DNA from 4 places in the Micromonospora sp. SD12 genome. Region 1 is predicted to be linked to each of the others. Evidence: riboswitches for the same ligand, from Rfam matches in the RefSeq annotation. Region 1 holds a riboswitch; each other region holds the start of a gene.

Evidence for each region. A riboswitch is a leader RNA that binds a small molecule or an ion and turns the genes downstream of it on or off. The one in region 1 is predicted to bind cyclic di-AMP.
Region 2: linked by a shared signal. The riboswitch ahead of ACTMS2_RS17580 (C39 family peptidase) and the one ahead of ACTMS2_RS06760 (coiled-coil domain-containing protein) in region 1 are both predicted to bind cyclic di-AMP.
Region 3: linked by a shared signal. The riboswitch ahead of ACTMS2_RS02320 (NlpC/P60 family protein) and the one ahead of ACTMS2_RS06760 (coiled-coil domain-containing protein) in region 1 are both predicted to bind cyclic di-AMP.
Region 4: linked by a shared signal. The riboswitch ahead of ACTMS2_RS09425 (coiled-coil domain-containing protein) and the one ahead of ACTMS2_RS06760 (coiled-coil domain-containing protein) in region 1 are both predicted to bind cyclic di-AMP.

Annotation. Positions count from the first base shown of each region.
Region 1 is NZ_JBQHDF010000002.1:637,863-642,787, forward strand. Features, by position in the region: gene ACTMS2_RS06745 (DUF305 domain-containing protein) at 1-104, opposite strand, end outside; gene ACTMS2_RS06750 (hypothetical protein) at 187-798, opposite strand; gene ACTMS2_RS06755 (YibE/F family protein) at 1,189-2,538, shown strand; cyclic di-AMP (ydaO/yuaA leader) riboswitch at 2,705-2,836, shown strand; gene ACTMS2_RS06760 (coiled-coil domain-containing protein) at 2,840-3,856, shown strand; gene ACTMS2_RS06765 (carbonic anhydrase) at 3,978-4,724, opposite strand.
Region 2 is NZ_JBQHDF010000008.1:78,162-83,086, forward strand. Features, by position in the region: gene ACTMS2_RS17570 (polysaccharide pyruvyl transferase family protein) at 1-260, opposite strand, end outside; gene ACTMS2_RS17575 (acyltransferase family protein) at 570-1,799, shown strand; cyclic di-AMP (ydaO/yuaA leader) riboswitch at 2,154-2,294, shown strand; gene ACTMS2_RS17580 (C39 family peptidase) at 2,525-3,376, shown strand; gene ACTMS2_RS17585 (alpha/beta fold hydrolase) at 3,482-4,225, shown strand; gene ACTMS2_RS17590 (CDP-glycerol glycerophosphotransferase family protein) at 4,245-4,925, opposite strand, start outside.
Region 3 is NZ_JBQHDF010000001.1:491,301-496,225, forward strand. Features, by position in the region: gene dcd (dCTP deaminase) at 1-561, shown strand, start outside; gene ACTMS2_RS02320 (NlpC/P60 family protein) at 616-1,656, opposite strand; cyclic di-AMP (ydaO/yuaA leader) riboswitch at 1,669-1,802, opposite strand; gene ACTMS2_RS02325 (N-acetylmuramoyl-L-alanine amidase) at 2,041-4,062, shown strand; gene ACTMS2_RS02330 (C40 family peptidase) at 4,127-4,925, opposite strand, start outside.
Region 4 is NZ_JBQHDF010000003.1:527,815-532,739, reverse strand. Features, by position in the region: gene ACTMS2_RS09435 (1-phosphofructokinase family hexose kinase) at 1-866, opposite strand, end outside; gene ACTMS2_RS09430 (SRPBCC family protein) at 1,041-1,520, shown strand; gene ACTMS2_RS09425 (coiled-coil domain-containing protein) at 1,553-2,632, opposite strand; cyclic di-AMP (ydaO/yuaA leader) riboswitch at 2,646-2,777, opposite strand; gene ACTMS2_RS09420 (cation diffusion facilitator family transporter) at 2,931-3,848, opposite strand; gene ACTMS2_RS09415 (HelD family protein) at 3,926-4,925, opposite strand, start outside.

The DNA.
Region 1 (4,925 bases):
CCCGGCGACGAGTGGTCGTCGCCGCCGCAGGCGGCGAGGGCGAGGGCGGTGGTGACGGCGACGCCGGCCAGGGCGGCACGGCGCGCGAGGGTACGAGTGGTCATGGTGGACCCTTTCGGTGTCGGAACGTACGCGGCACGACGAGGACGCGGAACGGCGTGCAGCCGCACCCGCGTCGAACGCGTCCTACCTGCGCAGCACCGAGACCGTGGCGAGCCGCAGACCGACCGGCCGGGGCGGCGGGGCCCGGGGCGGCGGGAAGGCGCCGACCGAACCGCCCCCGGTCGGGCCGACGGCGCGTACGCGGACCGACAGCAGCGCCGCCAGCAGCAGCGTGGCCGCGAACGCGCCCAGCACGGCCAGGCACACGCCCCACCCGGGCAGCCCTCCCCCCGTGCCGCCGCCCGCAGGCAGCAGTTCCTCGGAGGCGCAGCCCCCGGGACAGCCCACCACGGCCTGGAGGGCCGCCCCGACGGCGTGCGGAGCGGCGACGTCCCGCGAAGGCGGCACGAGCGCGGGCGCGGCGGGCGCGGCGGAGGCGATGGACGCGAGGGCGGCGTGCGGCACGTACGCGACGAGCGCGACAGCGGCATGCGGGACGGGCGGGACGGCTGCGTGCCGGACCGGCGCGAGGACGGCGTGCGGGACGGGCGCGACGGCGATGTGCGCCGACGGGTTCGCGGAATGACCGGTCTGGTGCGAGTCGTGGCCGATCGTGTGCATCGCGGCCAACCCGAGCAGCGTGCCGACGAGCAGCAGGAGCCGCGCGCCCCGCGCCGCCGTCACCGTCGTCCACACATCCGTCACGCTAGCGCGTCGACCCGTTCCGCACGGGTAGCACCCGCGGCGGGCCTCCGCACGTGTGCGGGCCGGGCGCGCGTAGGTCACGCGTGTGGGCGGGCCGGACCTGTGCGGCGAAGGTCGCGTCGCGACACCACCCACACGACCTGCGCCCCCGATGCCGGGGTGGCTACCATTCGGCCGGTGGCCCTCCGGACTCCGCACCACCCGCCCCGCGCCCCCCACCGGGCGACGGCGCCGACCACCCGTCGCCGGACGGGAGCCGACGACCACGGCACGTGACCACACCGCCACGTGGAGGCGGTTCCCCGCCCCACCCCCGTGGCGACGCTGAACCGACCGGCCCGCCGGCCCGTACCCCGCCCTGGACTCGTTGGGAGACACACGTTGGGCGCCGATCACACCCGTCCCGCTCCGTCCGCCCCGCCCAGGGTGCGGCGGATCCTCGTCGCGACGGTGGTGCCCCTCTTCGTCGCCACGCTGATCGCCGCCCTGGTGCTGTGGCCGTGGGACGCGCCCGACCCCGCGGCCGGCACCGAGCCGCCCCGCTACCACGGCACCGTGACCCGGGTGGTGACGGAGCCGTGCCCGCCGGCCCCGGAGGTGCCGGAGGGCAGCCCCGACGCCCCGCGGGGCCCCTGCGGCACCGTCACCGTACGGGTCGAGGACGGCCCCGACGCCGGCCAGCAGGTCCAGACGCCGGTCCCGGCCGGCCCCGGTGCGCCGACCGTCGCCGTGGACGACGAGATCATCCTGGTCGAGCTCATCGACCCCGCCGATCCCACGGCCAGCTCCTACAACATCGCGGAGCACCAGCGCGGCAAGCCGCTGGTCTGGCTGGTGGCGCTCTTCGCGGCCGCGATCGTCGCCTTCGGGCGGTGGCGGGGGCTGGCCGCGCTGGCCGGCCTGGCGGCGAGCTTCGCCATCCTGCTGACCTTCGTGCTGCCCGGCATCAGCGCCGGGAGCCCACCGCTCCTGGTCGCGGTCGTCGGCGCCGCCCTGATCATGTTCGTGGTGCTCTACCTGACCCACGGCGTGACCGCGCAGACCTCGGTCGCCGTACTCGGCACGTTGGGCAGCCTGGTGCTGACCGGCGTCCTCGGCACCATCGCCACCGCCGCGGCCCACCTGACCGGCTTCGGCTCCGAGGACGCCACCACGCTGTCGATGTACCAGGCCGACGTCGACCTGCACGGGCTGCTGCTGGCCGGCATCATCATCGGCTCCCTCGGGGTGCTCGACGACGTCACGGTCACCCAGGCCGCCACCGTCACCGAACTGGCGCACGCCAACCCGGGACTGTCCCGCAGGCAGCTCTACCGGGCGGCGACCCGGGTCGGGCGGGCGCACATCGCCTCGACGGTGAACACGATCGTGCTGGCGTACGCCGGCGCCTCGCTGCCGGTGCTGCTCCTGCTCACCGCCGACTCGCGGGCGGTGACCCAGCTTCTCACCAGCGAGTTCCTCGCCCAGGAGATCGTCCGCAGCGCGGTCGCCACCCTGGGGCTGATCGCCGCCGTGCCGCTGACCACCGGCCTGGCGGCCCTGGTGACCACGGCGGGCCGGCGGGCCGGGGAGCCCACCGACCGCGAGGCCGCCGCGCCCGCGCCGACGCCCCGGCCGGCGGCCGACCGGTCCGAGGCGCTGGAGGCGCTCAGCGGACCGCGCGGAGACACGCCGTCCGCCGCCCCCGCCGGATGGCCCGACCAGAACAGGAGAACGGACACCGCATGGTGACACTCCTCTGCGTGACGGATCATGGTTCCCGCCCTGATAGACGCGTCACTGGTCACCGTCAGCCATTACGAAATAACGCATTTAGTCGGCTTAGGGACGTAGATCCCCGGGAGTGCTCTCGGGTAACCTCGCTGCCGGTCACCGCCGAAGGCGCGCAGCGGCGCCTGCGGTGCCGCCGCCCAATCGCCGCCAGGCGAGCCGGGGACCCAGGCACGTGGGGTGAATCCGCGACAGCGGTAGGGGCCACTTCCGCCCCGAACCCGTCAGCTAACCCGGTCGGCGGTCGACGGAAGGGAAAACTGTGACGGCACCCCTACGCCGCTGGTTGACGCCCGTGGTGGCCGTACTCGCCGCCCTGGCGGTCTTCGCCGGGCCTCTCCCGGCGGTGGCCGCGCCCACCCCACCCAAGCCCTCCGGCCACGGCGACGACGAGCCCAAGCTGCTCGACGACCTGATCGAGGCCCGCAACCGGTCCTATGTGCAGGCCAAGGCGAAGCTGGAGAAGTCGAAGAAGCGCCAGCTCGAACTGGCTCTGGAGGTCAACCGGGCACAGGCCGAGCTGAACGCGCTGGCGCCGCAGGTCAGTCAGATCGCCGCCCAGTCCTACCGGACGGGACGGATCGGCGCGGTGTCGATGCTGCTGGACACCGCCAGCCCCGACTCGTTCGTCAAGCGTGCCGCCGCCCTCGACGAGCTGAACCTGGTCAACTCCAAGAAGCTCGCCGAGGTGAACGCGGTCAAGAACCGCGCCGAGCAGGCGAAGCTGGCGCTCGACGCCGAGGTCCGCGAGCAGCAGAAGCTGACGAACGAGATGGCGCGCGGCAAGCGGGAGGCGGAGAAGGCACTCGCGCTGGTCGGCGGCAGGGGTCTGACCAGTGGCAAGGTGGTCGCCACCTCGCCGGTGGCGAAGATCGCGCCGGGACGTACGGCCGACGGCGACTGGAAGCCCCTGGGGTGCACCGAGGACGACCCCACCACCTCCGGCTGCATCACCGCGCGCACGCTGCACATGTACAAGGAGGTCAAGCGGGTCGGCTTCAACCGGTTCGTCGGCTGTTACCGCTCCGGCGGGCCGTACGAGCATCCGAAGGGCCGGGCCTGCGACTGGTCGTTGCAGAGGAGCGGCTTCTCTCCCTGGCACAACGACGACACCTACATGTACGGCAACAACCTGACCGCGTTCCTGGTCCGCAACGCCGACCGGCTCGGCATCTACTACGTGATCTGGAACCGGCAGATCTGGTTCCCGGCGACGGGCTGGAGTTCCTACAGCGGCCCGTCGAACCACACCGACCACGTGCACGTGTCACTGCTCTAGCCGCCCGCCCACGGGCCGGCGAAGCCGGGACCGACACAGGGCCGCCCCCGCCGGACGCGGGAGCGGCCCTGTGTCGTCGTGCGGCCCGACGACGACCGGTCGGGACGGGTCGGCGGGAGGATCAGGCGGCGCTGGCGGCCGGCTCCGGCGCGTCGACCGTACGGGCGGGCACGGCGGCCACCGTCCGCACCTCGCCGGCGGTCAGCCGGTACGACATGCCGACCACCCCGCAGCGGCCGGCGGCCACCTCCGCGGCAAGGACGGCGGAACGGTCCAGCATCGCCTCGACGGTGTGCGCGATGTGGATGTCGACGATCCCGTCGATGTCCTCCACGCCCTCGGCGGCGGCCCGCCGCAGACTGGGCACCACGGCGTCCACCACGGCGCAGAGATGTCCGACCGGCGAGGTGCCGGTGGCGTCCGCCGCGCGCGCCGCCTGGACGGCCCCGCAGGAGTCGTGCCCGAGCACCACCACCAGGGGCGTGCCCAGGACGGTGACGGCGTACTCGACGCTGCCCAGCACCTCGGGGCCGATGGTGTGCCCGGCGGTGCGGACCACGAAGAGGTCACCCAGGCCACGGTCGAAGATGATCTCGGCCGCGAGGCGGGAGTCGGAGCAGCCGACGATCACCGCGAAGGGGTGCTGCCCGTCGGCGACCGCGGCGCGGTGCCCGGCGTCCTGGTTGGGGTGGCGCGGCGCGCCGGTCACGAACCGCCGGTTGCCCGCGTGCAGCTCGGCGAGCGCCTGCTCGGGACTCCCGGGGACGACCGGGGCGGTGCCGGCGTCGGCCGGGGCGGTGCCCGTGGTCGACACCGAAAGCGTCCGCTCCGGGCCCGGTTGACTGCCTGGCGATCCGGGACGACTCATCCCACACCTCGCTCCCTGACGTGAACGGCCTGGTCACCCGGGCCGACGCTGGACGCGGGCTGCCACCACGGTCACACGCACTGCAAGGTACGTCAAGGTATGCGTGATATCCATTTCATATGTTCGTCGGCGCGCTCATTACGCCAGCCGGCCGGCGGTTCACGCGCTCGCGCGTCGGCCAGCGCGCGAGGGCGCGCGGCG
Region 2 (4,925 bases), on a different contig from region 1:
GCGTAGCTGCGCCGGAAGGCGTTGGCGAGCGGCACCACGTAGACGTCGTACCGCTCGTTGATCATGTCCGCGTCGCGCGGGTCGATCCTGAACTCCGTCGAGGTGATCTCGGCGGTGGCGGTACGCAGGAGCTTGTGGGCGGCGTGGCTGAAGACCAGGTTGCCGTTGTTGTCGCCGATCCAGTTCCGTTCGTGCGTCTCCTCCGGGGAGTAGACGTCGAAGGGGCCCTTCTTCGCCCGCATCAGGATCCGCTGGTGCATCCGTCCCCGCCTCTCGTGGCCTCCGGGTCCCGGAATACTAGCCACCGGTCGGCGCGGATCCGGAGGCTGTCGCCGCCCGTCACGGTTCGGGACGCAACGGTCACCGAGGGGCGGGAGGAACGCGCGCCGCCTGGTGGGACGGAACGGACACTCACGGACGGGACGGAAAAGAGTCTCAGGGGCGCCGGGTAGGGTGCCCGGCGGGGCGGCGCCGACCGGTGGGCCGCCGACGGGCCCCGCGCAGGTGCCCGACGGGGCCGAGGAGGAGACGTACGTGCTGGTGACCCTGGGGATCTTCGGGATGCCGGCATGACGGGGACCGCGACCGACGCGCCGGCCGTCCGGCCCGCGTCCCCGGCCAGCCGCCTGCCGTCGCTGACCGGGCTGCGCTGGGTCGCCGCCCTGCTCGTCTTCGGTTTCCACGTCGCGACGATGGGCATCATCGCCGAGCCCGGCCACAAGGCCGTCGTGGACTGGGCCTTCGCCCTCGGCCTCTCCGGCGTGCAGTTCTTCTTCATCCTCAGCGGCTTCGTGCTGGTCTGGTCGGCCCGGCCCAGCGACACCCGCCGGGCGTTCTGGCGCCGCCGGGTGGCCAAGATCTGGCCGAGCCACGTGGTGCTGTGGGTGGCGGCCCTGGCGGTCGCGGCCTGGTTCGCCGACCCCGTGGACCGGGTCGTCGCGGTGGAGAACCTCTTCCTCCTCCAGGCTTGGGACCCCCGGCCGGGCCACTTCTACAGCATCAACACGGTCAGCTGGTCGCTGTCCTGCGAGTTCTTCTTCTACCTCTGCCTGCCGTTGGCCCTGCCGTTCATCCGCCGGGCCCGGCCGTGGGCGCTGTGGGCCGTCGTGGTCGCGGTGCCGCTGCTGATCCTGGCGCTCTGGCCGGCCCAGTCCCTGGTGCCGGAGGAGAGCCGCTGGTGGTTCACGCAGGTCTTCCCGCCGGTGCGGTCGCTGGAGTTCTGGATGGGCGTGGCCGCCGCCGAGCTGATGCGGCGCGGCCGGTGGCGGGGCCCGGGCCTGCCGGTGGCCAGCCTGGTCTTCGTGGCGACCTGGGTGCTCGCGGCGCAGTGGGTCCGTGCCGAACTGTGGGCGGCGCTGCTCTCGGTGGCGTACATCCTGGTCATCGCGGCGGCGGCGGACGCCGACGTGCGCGGGCGGCGCTCGCCGTGGCGGTCCCGCCCGATGGTCTGGCTCGGCGAGGTCTCCTTCGCCTTCTACCTGGTGCACGTCCTGGTGATGATCAGCGTCCTGCGGTTCACCGGCGACTGGGGCGTCGGGTTCCCCGGCTGGTGGGGGCTGGCGGTGGTGCTCGGCTTCCTGCTGGTCAACCTGGCCCTGGCCGCCCTGCTGCACCGCTTCGTCGAGACGCCCATGATGCGGCTGCTCACCCCGCGCAGGGCGGCCCGCCCGACGCCGCGGGACGGGGACGACGGCGGGAAGGACCCCGGCGCCTCCGGGCCGCCGCCGGGGCAGCGGGGCGACGCCGTGCCGCGTCCCCGGCCCGCCGACCACCCCGCGGCGTACGTCGACTCGCGCTGACCGCCCCGGCGCGGGCCGACCCGCCCGCGCGGCCAGCGCCCCGGGGCGGAATCCCACCCGTCGAGAAAGCCCGACCGTTTCCGTGACGCCGGTCACCGCGACGCCGAACCGGTCATCGGGCGCGGCCGGGTCGTTTCCCGCCGGGGTTTCGGGGTCGATGCCCGCCACTCGTCCCGTTGTCACCCTCGGGCGCCGGCAGAAACGGTCGTCCCATTGAGTCACGTCAGTGGTGAGGTGCCCGCAAAAATTGCGTCCCCATCAAGGTTTAAGCAGGTGGGGTGGGGTTGGCAGGGGGCGGACCGGCCAGTAATGTCGGCGCGTCCGGTGCGGTACCCGATCGTCCAGAGGCGACGCCGCACCGACCCGCCTAATCGTGAACGACGAGCCGGGGACCCAGTGCTTCGTGGGGTGAATCCGTGGGCCGCAGGCCTGTGGTAGGGCGTTCTTCCCGCCCGAATCCGTCAGCTAACCCGGTCGGCGGCGTCGGAAGGAGTTCCATCCCCGTGCAGCACCCACCCACCCCTCGGTTGTTCCGCCGTCTCCACGGCGCCGCGGTGCCCGCGCTCGCCCCTTCGCAGGTCGCGAGCTGACCGACCGGTCACCGTCCGTCGCCCGGCATCCCGGGCGCATTCCCTGAGTGGCCCACGACCCGCACGGACGCCCGTCCGCGCGGTCGGTCCGCCCTGCCCTCGGCGCGGACCGCCGGCCGCTCGCCCCCCGAGCCCGTGGAGGAAATCGTGAAGCACCACCTCAGGCGACAGCTACGTCGCCTCACGTCCGAGCGTTCGTACCAGTTGGCCGCCGCGTCCGCCGCGGCGCTCGTGCTGGCGTCGGGCACGGGCGCGCTGCTGGCCGGAGCCGACGAGGCCCCCGCCGCCGCGCAGGCCCCGGTCGCCGCGAGCGAGCCACGCGAGGACACCGCGGCCTCGCGCGGCCAGGCCCGGATCGCGACGGCCCCGTCCAGCGCGGCCCCGGCCACCGCCACCGCCACCGCCGCCCCCTCGGCCAGCGCCACCAGCACCGCCCCGGACCCGGACCTGACGCGCAAGCCGGAGCCGCCGAAGCCCCCGGCCGCGAAGAGCCTGGACTACGACTACCAGGCCCAGACCACGTTCTACAACTGCGGTCCGGCGGCCGTCCGGCACGCCCTCAGCGCCGCCGGCATCGCGCGCAGCCAGGACGCCCTCGGTGCCCAGCTGGGCACCGACCAGATGGGCACCGACTCGGCCCAGGACACCACCCGCGTGCTGAACGCGACGGTGAAGGGCGAGCCGTACCGGACCCGGATGATCCCCGGCGGCGCCGCCACCCCGGCGCAGATGGACCGGCTCCAGGCCGACGTCGTCGCGGCCATCGGTGACGGGCGGGGCGTCGTGGTGAACGTCGCGGGAAGCGCCACGGACACCGACGGCGGCTGGCACTCGTTCCCCGGCGGCCACTACATCGCCGTGGTCGGCTACCAGGACGAGGGACGGCTCGTGAAGATCGCCGACTCGGCGAACCCGGCGACCGCGTCGTACTGGATGAGCACCATCGCCCTGGCGAACTGGGCTGCCACCCGCGGCTACTCCGCCTGAGCGATCCCGACGGGCGTCGGCCCCCCACCCCGGGGGCCGGCGCCCGCTGTCGTGTCCGGGTCACGGCCCTCGCCCGGCGCCCCGGTCGGTGACAGACTGCGCGGCATGGTCGATGAATCGGGTGACCGCGACGGCCGGCGCGTGCTTCTGCTGCTGCACGGCATGGGTGCGACCGGCGACGTGTGGCTGCCCTGCGCGTCGCTGCTGGAGCGTCGCTGGGCGGGACGGTGGCTGGCGCCGGACCTCGCCGGCCACGGCTGGTCGCCGCCGCTGCCGGAGTACTCGTTCGCGGGGCTGGCCGGGCGGATCGCCGCCGGGCTGACGGCGGGCGACCGGCTCGTCGTGCTGGGGCACTCCCTCGGCGGGGTGGTCGGGCTGGCGCTCGCCGCCCGCGGCGCCGGGGTTCCGGTCGAGGCCGTGGTCGGCGTCGGCATCAAGGCGGTCTGGTCGCCGGCCGAGCTGGCGAAGGCGGGTGAGCTGGCGGCCCGTCCGGTGACCTGGTTCGCGAGCCGGGACGAGGCGGCCCGCCGCTACCTGCGGGTGGCCGGCCTGACCGGGCTCTTCGCACCGGACCATCCCGTCGTGGAGGCCGGGCTGCGGCAGGTCGACGGCCGCTGGCGGCTGGCGATGGACCCCGCCGCGTTCGACGTGGGCGAGCCGGAGCTGCCCGCGCTGCTGGCGGCGACCGACGTGCCGGTGCTGCTGGCCCGTGGCGAGCACGACCCCATGGTCACCGACGCTCAGCTCAAGGAGCTGGGCGTGCCGGTCGCCACCCTGCCCGGCCTCGGGCACAACGCCCACGTGGAGGCCCCCGGGACGGTCCTGGACCTCGTCGAGCCGTACCGCTGACCGTCCCCGCCGGGGCGGGTCAGGTGGCGGGGGAGAGCGTCGCCTCGTCCGGGTCGACCGGCAGGCCGGGCCCGCCGGCGGTACGCGGGGCCGGCGGGTTCCAGCCCTCGTCGAGCTGCCGCCGCGCGGCCGTCAGGAACGCCTCGGCGTACGACTCGGCGGGGAAGTCGCCCAGGTAGCGGCTCCGGGTGACCCAGCGGGCGGAGGCCAGCGGATCGGTGTCCAGCAGCGCGGTCAGCACCTCGTCCGCGTTGGACATGTCGCGCCGCAGCACGTAGCCCGATCCGGCGAGCGGGAACTGCTCGCAGAACCGGTCGCCGGAGCCCACCATGTCGGTCACCGCGTACGGCTTGCCGGAGTAGAGGTAGTCGGAGATCACCCCGGACACGTCGGAGATCAACGCGTCCGAGCGGTTCACGCACTCGGTCAGGGTCAGCTCCCGGCTGGCGGCGGCGCCGAAGACGTGCTGCCGGCCGCTGCGCGCCCGGTCGGCGGCCAGCAGTTCGGTGAGCCGGCCCAGCTGCCGGGCGGACGCCGGGTTCTGCGAGGTGTACGGGTGGGCCCGCAGGATCACCGTCGCGCCCCGGTCGAGCAGCCGGCGCAGCAGCGTCTCGGCCACCGGCAGGGAGCAGTAGTTCGCGTCCGCGTTGTGCCCGGTCCAGGTCGGCGTGTAGAGCACGGTCGGGTCGGCCCGGCCGTG
Region 3 (4,925 bases), on a different contig from region 1:
GACCTGGCCTCCGAGATCGAGGCGGGGACGCTCGCGCTGGAGCCGTTCGAGCCCGCGCTGGTGCAACCGTCCAGCATCGACGTACGCCTGGACAAGCTCTTCCGGGTCTTCAACAACCACCTCTACACCCACATCGACCCCGCGCAGCAGCAGGACGACCTCACGTCGATGGTCGAGGTGCCCGAGGGCGAGCCGTACGTGCTGCATCCGGGCGAGTTCGTGCTCGCCTCGACGCTGGAGGTGATCTCGCTCGGCGACCAGCTCGCCGGCCGCCTGGAGGGCAAGTCGAGCCTGGGCCGGCTGGGCCTGCTCACCCACTCCACGGCGGGCTTCATCGACCCGGGCTTCTCCGGCCACGTGACCCTGGAGCTGTCCAACGTAGCGAACCTGCCCATCACCCTCTGGCCAGGCATGAAGATCGGCCAGCTCTGCATCTTCCGGCTCTCGTCGCCGGCGCAGCACCCGTACGGCTCGGCCGTCTACGGCTCCCGCTACCAGGGGCAGCGCGGGCCGACCCCGAGCCGCTCCTGGCAGCACTGGCGCACCTGGCCGACGCGCTGACCCGACCCTCGGCCGCGCGGAGGGCCCCCGCCGGGCAGGGACCCCCCGGGCACGTCAGCCGGGTCGGCCGTAGCTGTGGATCGGGCCGTCGTCGACCTTCTTCATCCTGACCGGCACCCCGGCGCGGGAGGCGTGCACCACCCAGCCCCCGCCGACGTACATGCCGACGTGGTGCAGGTCGCTGTAGTAGAAGACCAGGTCACCCGGGCGCAGTTCGCCCCGGCTGACGGACGCGGTGGCCCGGCGCTGCTGCGCGGCGTTGTGCGGCAGCGAGACCCCGGCCTTCGCCCAGGCGGCGAGCATCAGGCCGGAGCAGTCGTACGAGTTCGGCCCCTCGGCGCCCCAGACGTAGGGCTTGCCGATCTGGGCACAGGCGAACTTCACGGCGGTGCCGGCCGGACCGCCGGGATAGCCGGCCGGGCACGGGGCGGGACGCAGCGGCCCGCCGCCGCCGTTGCCGTAGACGCGCAGCCGCAGCTTCTGCAACCGGTCGATCTCGGCGTTGATCTGCTTCTTCTTCGCCGCGAGCTGGGCCTCGGTGCGGCTGAGCTGGGCGACCATCTCGTCCAGCGGCGCCTTCTTCGCGGCCAGCCGGTCGCGCAGCTCGGCGACCTGCCGTACGTCCTGCTGCTGATGCTGGGCGAACCGGTCGAGCAGTTCGAGCTGCCCGACCATCTCGCCGGGCGACCGGCTGCCCAGCAGGGCGTTGACGACGGAGACGTTCTCGCCCTTGTAGGCGCGGGCGGCCAGCGCGCCCACCTTCTCCATCGCCTGGTCGACCTGCTTCTCCAGCGGCCCGATCTGCGCGGCGAGCGCGTCGGCCTGCTTGCGCCTGGCGGCCAGGTCCTGCCGGGTGGCGTTGTGCCGTTCGATGACCGGTTCGAGCTTGTTCCAGTCCTCGTCGATCTGCCGCTCGATCTCGGCGACCGTCGGTTCGGCGTGGGCCGCCGTGGCGCCGCCGGTCAGGACGACGGCGAACGCGGCCAGGGCGGCGAGGGCGGTGGTGCAGCGGTACCAGCGTGGGCGCGGCGCAGCCGTCGTCGGATCGGCCGGGGCCGACCGGACCGACGGTGGCCGCGGGGCATGGTGTGCCACCGGGTTCCGTACTCCTTCTTCCGGACCGCCTACCGGGTTAGCTGACGGGTTCGGGCGGGAAGGGGCGCCCTACCGCAGGGGCTGCGGATTCACCCCGGGTACCTGGGTCCCCGGCTCGCTCGTGAGCGACTCGGCGGTGTCGGACCGTCACCGCCCTGGGTGGACGGATTGTCACCGGCCGACGAATGACCAGAGTAGAGACGACCGTTATCGATCCGCAACCCTCCGGGCGGTGACACTCCGTACTCACCAGGACCCGGCGGATCCGCAACCCGGAGGACGAAGATTTTCTTCCTTCTGAAGTGTCTGACGGAAAGGTATTGACCGGAGGCGGTGGACGGGGCGAAGGTGGCCCCACCTTTGCCCGCCCGAACTGGGGGTCTGATGCACCTGTCAGCGACATCGAGGAGCAGACGCGTCCTGCTGGCCGCCGCCGTGGCCGCCGCCCTGGCGGCAACGCCGCTCACCGCCGCCGGATCCGCCGCCGCCGCGGCGCCGACGACCGACCGGCAGCAGCAGTACGCCGCCGCGGCGGCCGAGTACGGCGTGCCGGAGAGCGTCCTGCTCGGGGTCTCCTACCTGCAGTCCCGCTGGGACACCAACGCCGGCACGCCGAGCACCAGCGGCGGGTACGGACCGATGCACCTCACCGACGCCGAGCACGTCGCCGCCTCCGGCGGCACCCACCACGACGAGGGAACCGAGGACCCGCGCGGGGACGACTCCCGCCGGTCCCTGGCCGAGGCCCACGAGCCGCCGGCCGCCGCCCCGCCCGCCGAGGCGGCACTCCGTACGGTCGACGCCGCCGCGGAGCTGACCGGCGCCAGCGAGGAGGCGCTGCGCACGGACGTCACGACGAACATCCGGGGCGGCGCGGCGCTGCTGGCCGCGTACCAGAAGGAGATCGGCGCCCCGGTCGGCGCCGGCACCGACCCCGCGGCCTGGTACGGCGCGGTGGCCCGGTACTCCGGCGCGGACAGCGCCGACGCCGCGGCGGCCTTCGCCGACGAGGTGTACGCCACCATCGCCACGGGCGACAGCCGGCTGACCGACGACGGGCAGCGGGTCACGCTCGCCGGCAGCGCGGTCCGGCCGGAGCGCTCCTGGCTGGACCGGCTGCGCCTGCGCAAGCTCGCCCGGCCCGACGGCCTGGAGTGCCCGAGCGACATCTCCTGCGAGTGGATTCCGGCCCCCTACCAGCAGTACGGCCCCACGCTCGGCGACTACGGCAACCACGACCTGGGGAACCGGCCCGTCGAGCAGAAGATCGAGTACATCGTCATCCACGACACCGAGGGCTACTTCGGTCCCAGCGTCAACCTGGTCAAGGACCCGAAGCGGGTGGGCTGGCACTACACCCTGCGCTCCGTGGACGGCCACATCGCCCAGCACATCAAGACCAAGGACGTCGGCTGGCACGCCGGCAACTGGTACGTGAACTCGAAGTCCATCGGTCTCGAGCACGAGGGCTTCGCGGGGCACGGCACCTGGTACACCGAGGCGATGTACCGCACCTCCGCCAAGCTGGTCCGCCACCTGGCGCGGGCGTACAACATCCCGCTCGACCGCAACCACATCATCGGGCACGACAACGTCCCCGGCACCGTCGCCTCGACCGTGCGCGGCATGCACTGGGACCCGGGTCCGTACTGGAACTGGTCGCACTACTTCGACCTGCTCAAGGCGCCGTTCAAGTCGACCGGCACGCACCGCACCGGGCTGGTCACCATCGACCCGGACTTCGCCACCAACCAGCCGCAGTTCACCGGCTGCAACCGGCAGCCGCCGGGCGTGCCGAACCCGCCCCCGGCGACCGCCCCCTGCCCGCTGCGCGGCTCCTCGGCGCTGTTCCTGCACAACGCGCCGAGCCACGACGCGCCGCTGCTCAACGACATCGCGCTGCGGCCCGACGGCACCCCGAACACCATGTACGTCTCCGACCACGGCGCCCGCGTCTCGGCCGGACAGACGTACGCGCTGGCCGAGGTGCGGGGCGACTGGACCGCCATCTGGTACCTCGGCCAGAAGGGGTGGTTCCACAACCCCGCCGCCAAGCCGACGGCGAAGTGGTCCGTCGGGCTCGTGGTGACCCCGAAGGCCGGCAAGGCCACCATCCCGGTGTACGGCCGCGCCTACCCGGAGCAGGCCGCGTACCCGGAGGGCGTGCCGTACCAGGCGATCTCGCCGCTGCAGTACACCCTCTCGGCCGGTGAGCGGTACGCCGTCGGCAACCTGCTCCCCGGCGAGTACTACCGGGCCGTGACCTTCGACGGCTCCGCCCCGGGTGACCGGACGGTCGTCCGCGGCGACAACCGGTACGTGCAGATCCAGTTCGGTCACCGGATCATGTACGTCAACCTGGACGACGTGAACCTGGTGCCCTCCCCGCTGGGCGCGCCCCGCTGATCCACCCGCACGAGAAGAGCCCCCGGTCGATCCGACCGGGGGCTCTTTCGTCGCGTACGCGGGATCAGCCGGGCCTGCGGAACCCGGCCACCGGCATGGTGTTGATGCTGGAGACGTTGACCGGCTTGCCGGCCCGGGGCGCGTGCACCATCTTGTCGTTGCCGAGGTAGAGGCCGACGTGGTGCAGGTCGCTGAAGAAGAAGACCAGGTCACCCGGGCGCGCCTCGGAACGCGGGATGGCCTTGCCCTCGTTCCACTGCGCACCCGTGAAGTGCGTCAGGTGGATCCCCGCCGCCTTGTAGGCGTACTGGGTGAGACCGGAGCAGTCGAACGAGTTCGGGCCGGTGGCACCCCAGACGTACGGGTCGCCGACCTGCGCGCAGGCGGTACGGATCGCGGTGCGGGCCGCGTCGCTGACCACGCCGTTGATGGTCGGGCACTTCTCCGTCTTGACGGTCGTGACCGGCAGCGACGCCTCGAGCTTCTTGATGTCGGCGTCGATCTGCTTCTTCTTGGCAGCCAGGTCGTTCTGCTGCTTCGTCTGCGAGACGATCAGCGTGTCGAGCTTCTGCTTCTCCGCGTCGAACTTCTGACGGACCTTGGTCACGCCCTCGAGCTGCTTACGCTCCTGAGCGGCCAGCCGGTCCAGCAGCGTCAGCTGCTCGGTCAGCGTGTGGGGCTTGGCGCTGACCAGCAGCGCGCCGATCTCCTGCGACGGGCCGGAGATGTAGTAGCGGGAGGCGAGGTCGCCGACCCGGTCCATCGCCAGCTCGCTCTCCAGCGCCAACGGCTGGATCTTCTTCTGGAGATCCTCCGACTTCTTGCGGTTGACCTTCAGCTGCGCCCGCACCTTGTTGTACTGC
Region 4 (4,925 bases), on a different contig from region 1:
CGGCCGGTGCCCAGGCCGTGCCGGGTCACGTTCAGCGCGCCGGCCGCCGCCCCGGTACGGATGGCGGTGCGGATGTCGCCGCCGCGCGCCACCACGGCCGCCACCCCGGCGGTCATCGAGTCGCCCGCCCCACGCGGGTCGGCCGCCTCCAGCCGGGGCATCTCCACCTCGAAGACCTCGCCGTCGACCAGGGCGAGGGCGGGCTTGTCGGCCCGGCTCACCACCACGTTCTCGGCGCCGCCGGCGTGCAGGTCGTACAGGGCCCGGGTGAGCTGCTCCTCCTCCTCGCCGTCGACGCGGCCGTCGGCGATCAGCTCCTCATGGCTGATCTTGAGGAAGAAGACGCCGCTGTCCAGCACGGCGTCGAGGTGCTCGCCGCAGAGGTCGACCACCACCCGGCTGCCGTTGGCCCCGAGGTCGGCGGCGAACCGCCGGTAGAGGTCGGCCGGGACCAGCGACGGCTCGTTCGGCCCGCTCAGCACGCTGACCGTGGCGCGCAGGCCCTCGCCGAGCGCCAGGTTGTAGAGCTCGTCCAACTCGTGCCGGCTGAGCGGCTGACCTGGCACGTCCACGATCTCCTGCCGGGAGCCCTCGCGGCGGTCGTGCACGTACCCGCCGCTGCCGGAGTCGCGTACCACGACCTTCAGGTTGACCCCCTCGCTGACGAGCAGGGGCTCCAGCACCTGGCCGATCTCGCCCCCGAGGGCGGTGCAGAGCACCACGTCGACGCCGAGCGACATCACCATCCGGGCCTGCCAGACGCCCTGCCCGCCGGGGTGCAGGTGCAGCTCCGCGGCGTCGCTGGGCTGGTCGACGGTCACCGTCAGCCGGGGCGTGGGCGCGAAGACCATCACGTGCCCGCTCATCCGTCGTACCCGTTCATGCGCCCACCCCTGACCAGTACGTGCCGTGACCATCCATCAGCTGACCGTAGTGGGCCCGCCAGCCGGACGTCCGCACTCCGGGCGGGATCGGCGCGGCGTTGCCAGGGCGCCCGGCATACGCGACGATCGGGCGACCATCGGCGGTGGGGAGACGGCGTGCTCAGGCGGAGTTCCTTCAGCTACACCGTCCAGGCGCGCTGCTCCATGGCGCGGGCCGCGGCGTTGCTCGTCGATCCGAGGAGGCAGGAGGGCCTGCATCCGCTGATCGTCCGGGTCCGGCGGGTGCCGCCCCGCCCCGGTGCCCGGGCCAGCTACGACATCACCGACCGGCTGGCCGCCGGGCCGCTACGGCTGCCGATCACCTACCGGGCCGACGTCCTGGTCGACGAGCCCGACGAGATCGTCACCGTGGCCCGGCAGTGGCCCGCCACCACGGTGCGCAACCACACCCGGCTGCGGGCGGAGCCCGACGGCGTGGTCCGCGTCGACGTGGACATCACCCTCGCCGCGCCCGCGCCGCTCTTCGGCTACGCGTTCCGCCAGGCGCGCGCCGCCCACCTCGGACTGGCCGCGCGCCTCGCTGCTGTCCTCGACGGTGCCGCACCGCAGCCGCCACCCGCCGACACGCCCCGGTGACCCGCGCCGGGCGGGGCACCGGGGCGTGGGCGTCAGTAGACCGACAGGTGCACGTGGTTGGTGTGGTCGCTGGACGGGTCGCCGTTGGCCCCGCTGTACGACTTCCACCCGCTGCTCGGCAGCCAGATCTGCCGGTACCAGATCACGTAGAGCACGGCGAGCCGGTCGGCGTTGCGCACGTAGAACGCCGCCAGGTTGTTGCCGTACGTCCGGTCACCGCCGGTGGCGTCGCCGCCGAAGCCGCCCTTCTGGGCCGCGAAGTCGCACGCCCGGCCCTTCGGGTGCTCGCCGGAGCCGCCGGGGCGGTAGCAGGAGACGTAGCGGGTGAAGCCCGCCGCCTTGGCCTGGTTGAGCGCGTGTAGCGTGCGCGGCGTGATGCAGCCGTTGGCGGGGGTGGGGTCGTTGACGCTGCACGACTCGCGCGGCCAGGAGCCGTCGGAGTTGCGTGGCGCCGCCTTCGCCGTCTTGCTGGAGGTGCCGCCCGGCGAGCCGCCCCCGCCCGCGGACTGTCGCTGTTGCTGCTTCTGGTTGGCGACCGTCAGCGCCCGTTCGGCCTGCTCCTTGCGCTTGGCCATCACGGTGACCTGCTTGCGCTGCTCCCGGATCTCGCCGTCCAGGGCGAGCTTCGTGCGCGCGGCCTCGTCCCGGGTCTGCTGGAGCTCGCGCAGGGCCCGGTCCTCCTTGGCGGCCACCGCGTCGAGGGCGGCGGCGCGGTCCATGAAGCCGTCCGGCGAGCCGCTGTTGAGCAGGGCGGACGCCACGCTGAGCCGGCCGGTGCGGTAGGCGGCCCCCGCGATCTCGCCGACCTTGGCGCTGCGCGCCGTCAGCTCGACCTCGGTGGTCTTGAGCTGGGCGGCGAGCTGCTGCTGCCGTTTGGCCGACGTGGCGAGGGCGCGCTTGGCGTCGAGGTAGCCCTTGCTGGCGGCCTCGAGTTGGGCCCGCAGGGCGGGCGTGCCGCCCTCCTCGTCCTGGCCGGGGGCGGCGGCGAGCAGGCCGGCGCGGGTGGCGGCCGCCGCCGGGGCGGCGGTGACCGGGGCCACCGCGGCGCCGAGGGCGAGCATCGTGGTGATCAGGGCCGCCGTCCGGGCGGCACGTCGTCGTACAGGTGCCATCACTGGCATACACGTGTCCTTCCGTCAGCCGCCGACCGGGTTAGCTGACGGGTTCGGGACGGAAGATCCCTACCGCTGACGCGGATGCACCCCACGAACATGGTTCCCCGGTTCGCCCCGCCGGGCGATTAGGCGGCGGCCACCGCCGGCACCGGTGGGTGCCGCCTGGCGGAGGCCGAAGCCGAGCCTACCGGTGCCGGTGTGACTGCTGCAGCGCAGGTGACGCACGGTGCATGTCCACTAACAGTCAAATCCGGCATAAGGCAACAATACTCTCCCAGATTTAAGGTTGTCCTCATTACCACTCGACCGCCCCGCAAGCCCCTGGCGACGCTCCCGGCTCGATCTGCAACGTGGCGTGCTCGATCTGGAAGTCGTCGTGCAGGGCGGCCCGGGCGGCGCCCAGCACCGCGCCGACCTCCGCGTCGGGTGTCATGGTCAGGTGCGCCGAGGCCACCTCCATCCCGGAGGTCAGCGTCCAGACGTGCAGGTCGTGCACCTCGGCGACGCCGGGCACGGCGGCCAGCCGGTCGTGCACGGCCGTGACCTGGAGGTGCTCCGGCGCGGCCTGGACCAGGATGCGCAGCGCCGCCCGCCCGAGCCGCCAGGTGCGCGGCAGGATGAACAGCCCGATCGCGACGGCCACCAGCGGGTCGGCCCACCACCAGCCGGTGGTGGTGATCAGCAGGGCCGCCGCGATCACGCCGAGTGACCCCAGCAGGTCGCCGAGGACCTCCAGGTACGCGCCGTGGACGTTGATGCTCTCCTTCGCCCCCGAGCGCAGCAGGGCGAAGGCGCCGATGTTGGCGAGCAGGCCGAGTACGGCGACCACCAGCATCGGGCCGGCCAGCACCTCCGGCGGGTCGCCGAAGCGGCGTACCGCCTCGATCACGACGTAGACCGCGACGCCGGAGAGCAGCACGGCGTTGGCCAGGGCGGCGAGCACCTCCAGCCGGTAGAGGCCGAACGTGCGCTGCGGATCGCCGCCCGCCCGCCGGGTCGCCGAGATCGCGGCGAGCGCCATGCCGATGCCGAGCACGTCGGTGAACATGTGCCCGGCGTCGCTGAGCAGGGCCAGCGAGCCTGTCCGGAAGGCGGCCACCGCCTCCACCACCATCAGGCCGGCGAGCAGACCGAACGCCGCCCAGAGGCGGCCCCGGTGGCGGTGTGCGGCGTTCGCCACCGACCCGTGGTGGTGGTCATGACCTGCGCCCACGCGCCCATCCTCCCTCTGGGGGTCCGGATTCGCGTTCAATTTATGCTCACATCGCTATGTATGCAAGTAACGGATCCTCAGCCGGTCGGGTCGACGGTGGTCAGCCGCTGGGTGGCCCGGGACAGCGCCACGTAGAGCGTCCGTACGCCCGACCCCGGGTCGGCCCGGATCTCGCTCGGGGCGACGAGGACGACCCCGTCGTACTCCATGCCCTTGGCCTCCAGGCTGGTCACCACCTGAAGGCGCGGCGCGGCCAGGCCGGCCAGCCAGCCGGCGACCTCGTCGCGGCGGGGCACGGGCGTGATCACGCCGACCGTGCCCTCGACCTCGGCGAGCAGCGCCGTGGTCGCCGCCGTGGCGGCTGTCTCCAGCTCCGCCGGCGGCACCACCAGCGCGACCGGGTCGACGCCGGTGGACCGCACCGCCCTGGGCAGCGGGAGGTCCGGATGCAGCCGGCGGATCTCGGCCGCCGCCACCGCGAAGATCTCCGCCGAGTTGCGGTAGTTGGTGGTGAGGGTGAAGTGGTGCCGCTTGCGCCGGCCCAACGCCTGGTCCCGGGCCCGGGTCAGCTCCTCCGCCTCGCCCGTCCACGCCGTCTGGGCCGGGTCGCCCACCACGGTCCAGGAGGCCAACCGGCCGCGCCGGCCGATCATGCGCCACTGCATCGGCGAGACGTCCTGCGACTCGTCGACCACCACGTGCGCGTACTCCCGGTAGTCCTCCGGGCGTTCCCGGGCCGCCTCGCGGGCGGCGCGCTGCCGGTCGGCGAAGGTGCTCAGCTCGCGGACGCCGCCGGCCAGCTGGAACGGGTCCCGCTTCGCCCGGGCGGGCTTCATCGGCTTGCCGAGCAGGGCGTCCAGCTCGTCGAGCAGCGCGATGTCGGCGATCGTCAGCCCGGCGGTGTCGAGGCTGCGGTACGCGTCGGCCAGCAGCCGGATCTCGGCGCGGGACAGGATGCCGGCGGCGTAGCGGTGCAACCGGTCCGGGCGGGCCAGCCAGCCCAGCACGTGCCGGGGGTGCAGCCGGGGCCACCACGCCTTGAGGAACTCCCGGAACTCCGGCCGCTCGGCGATCTCG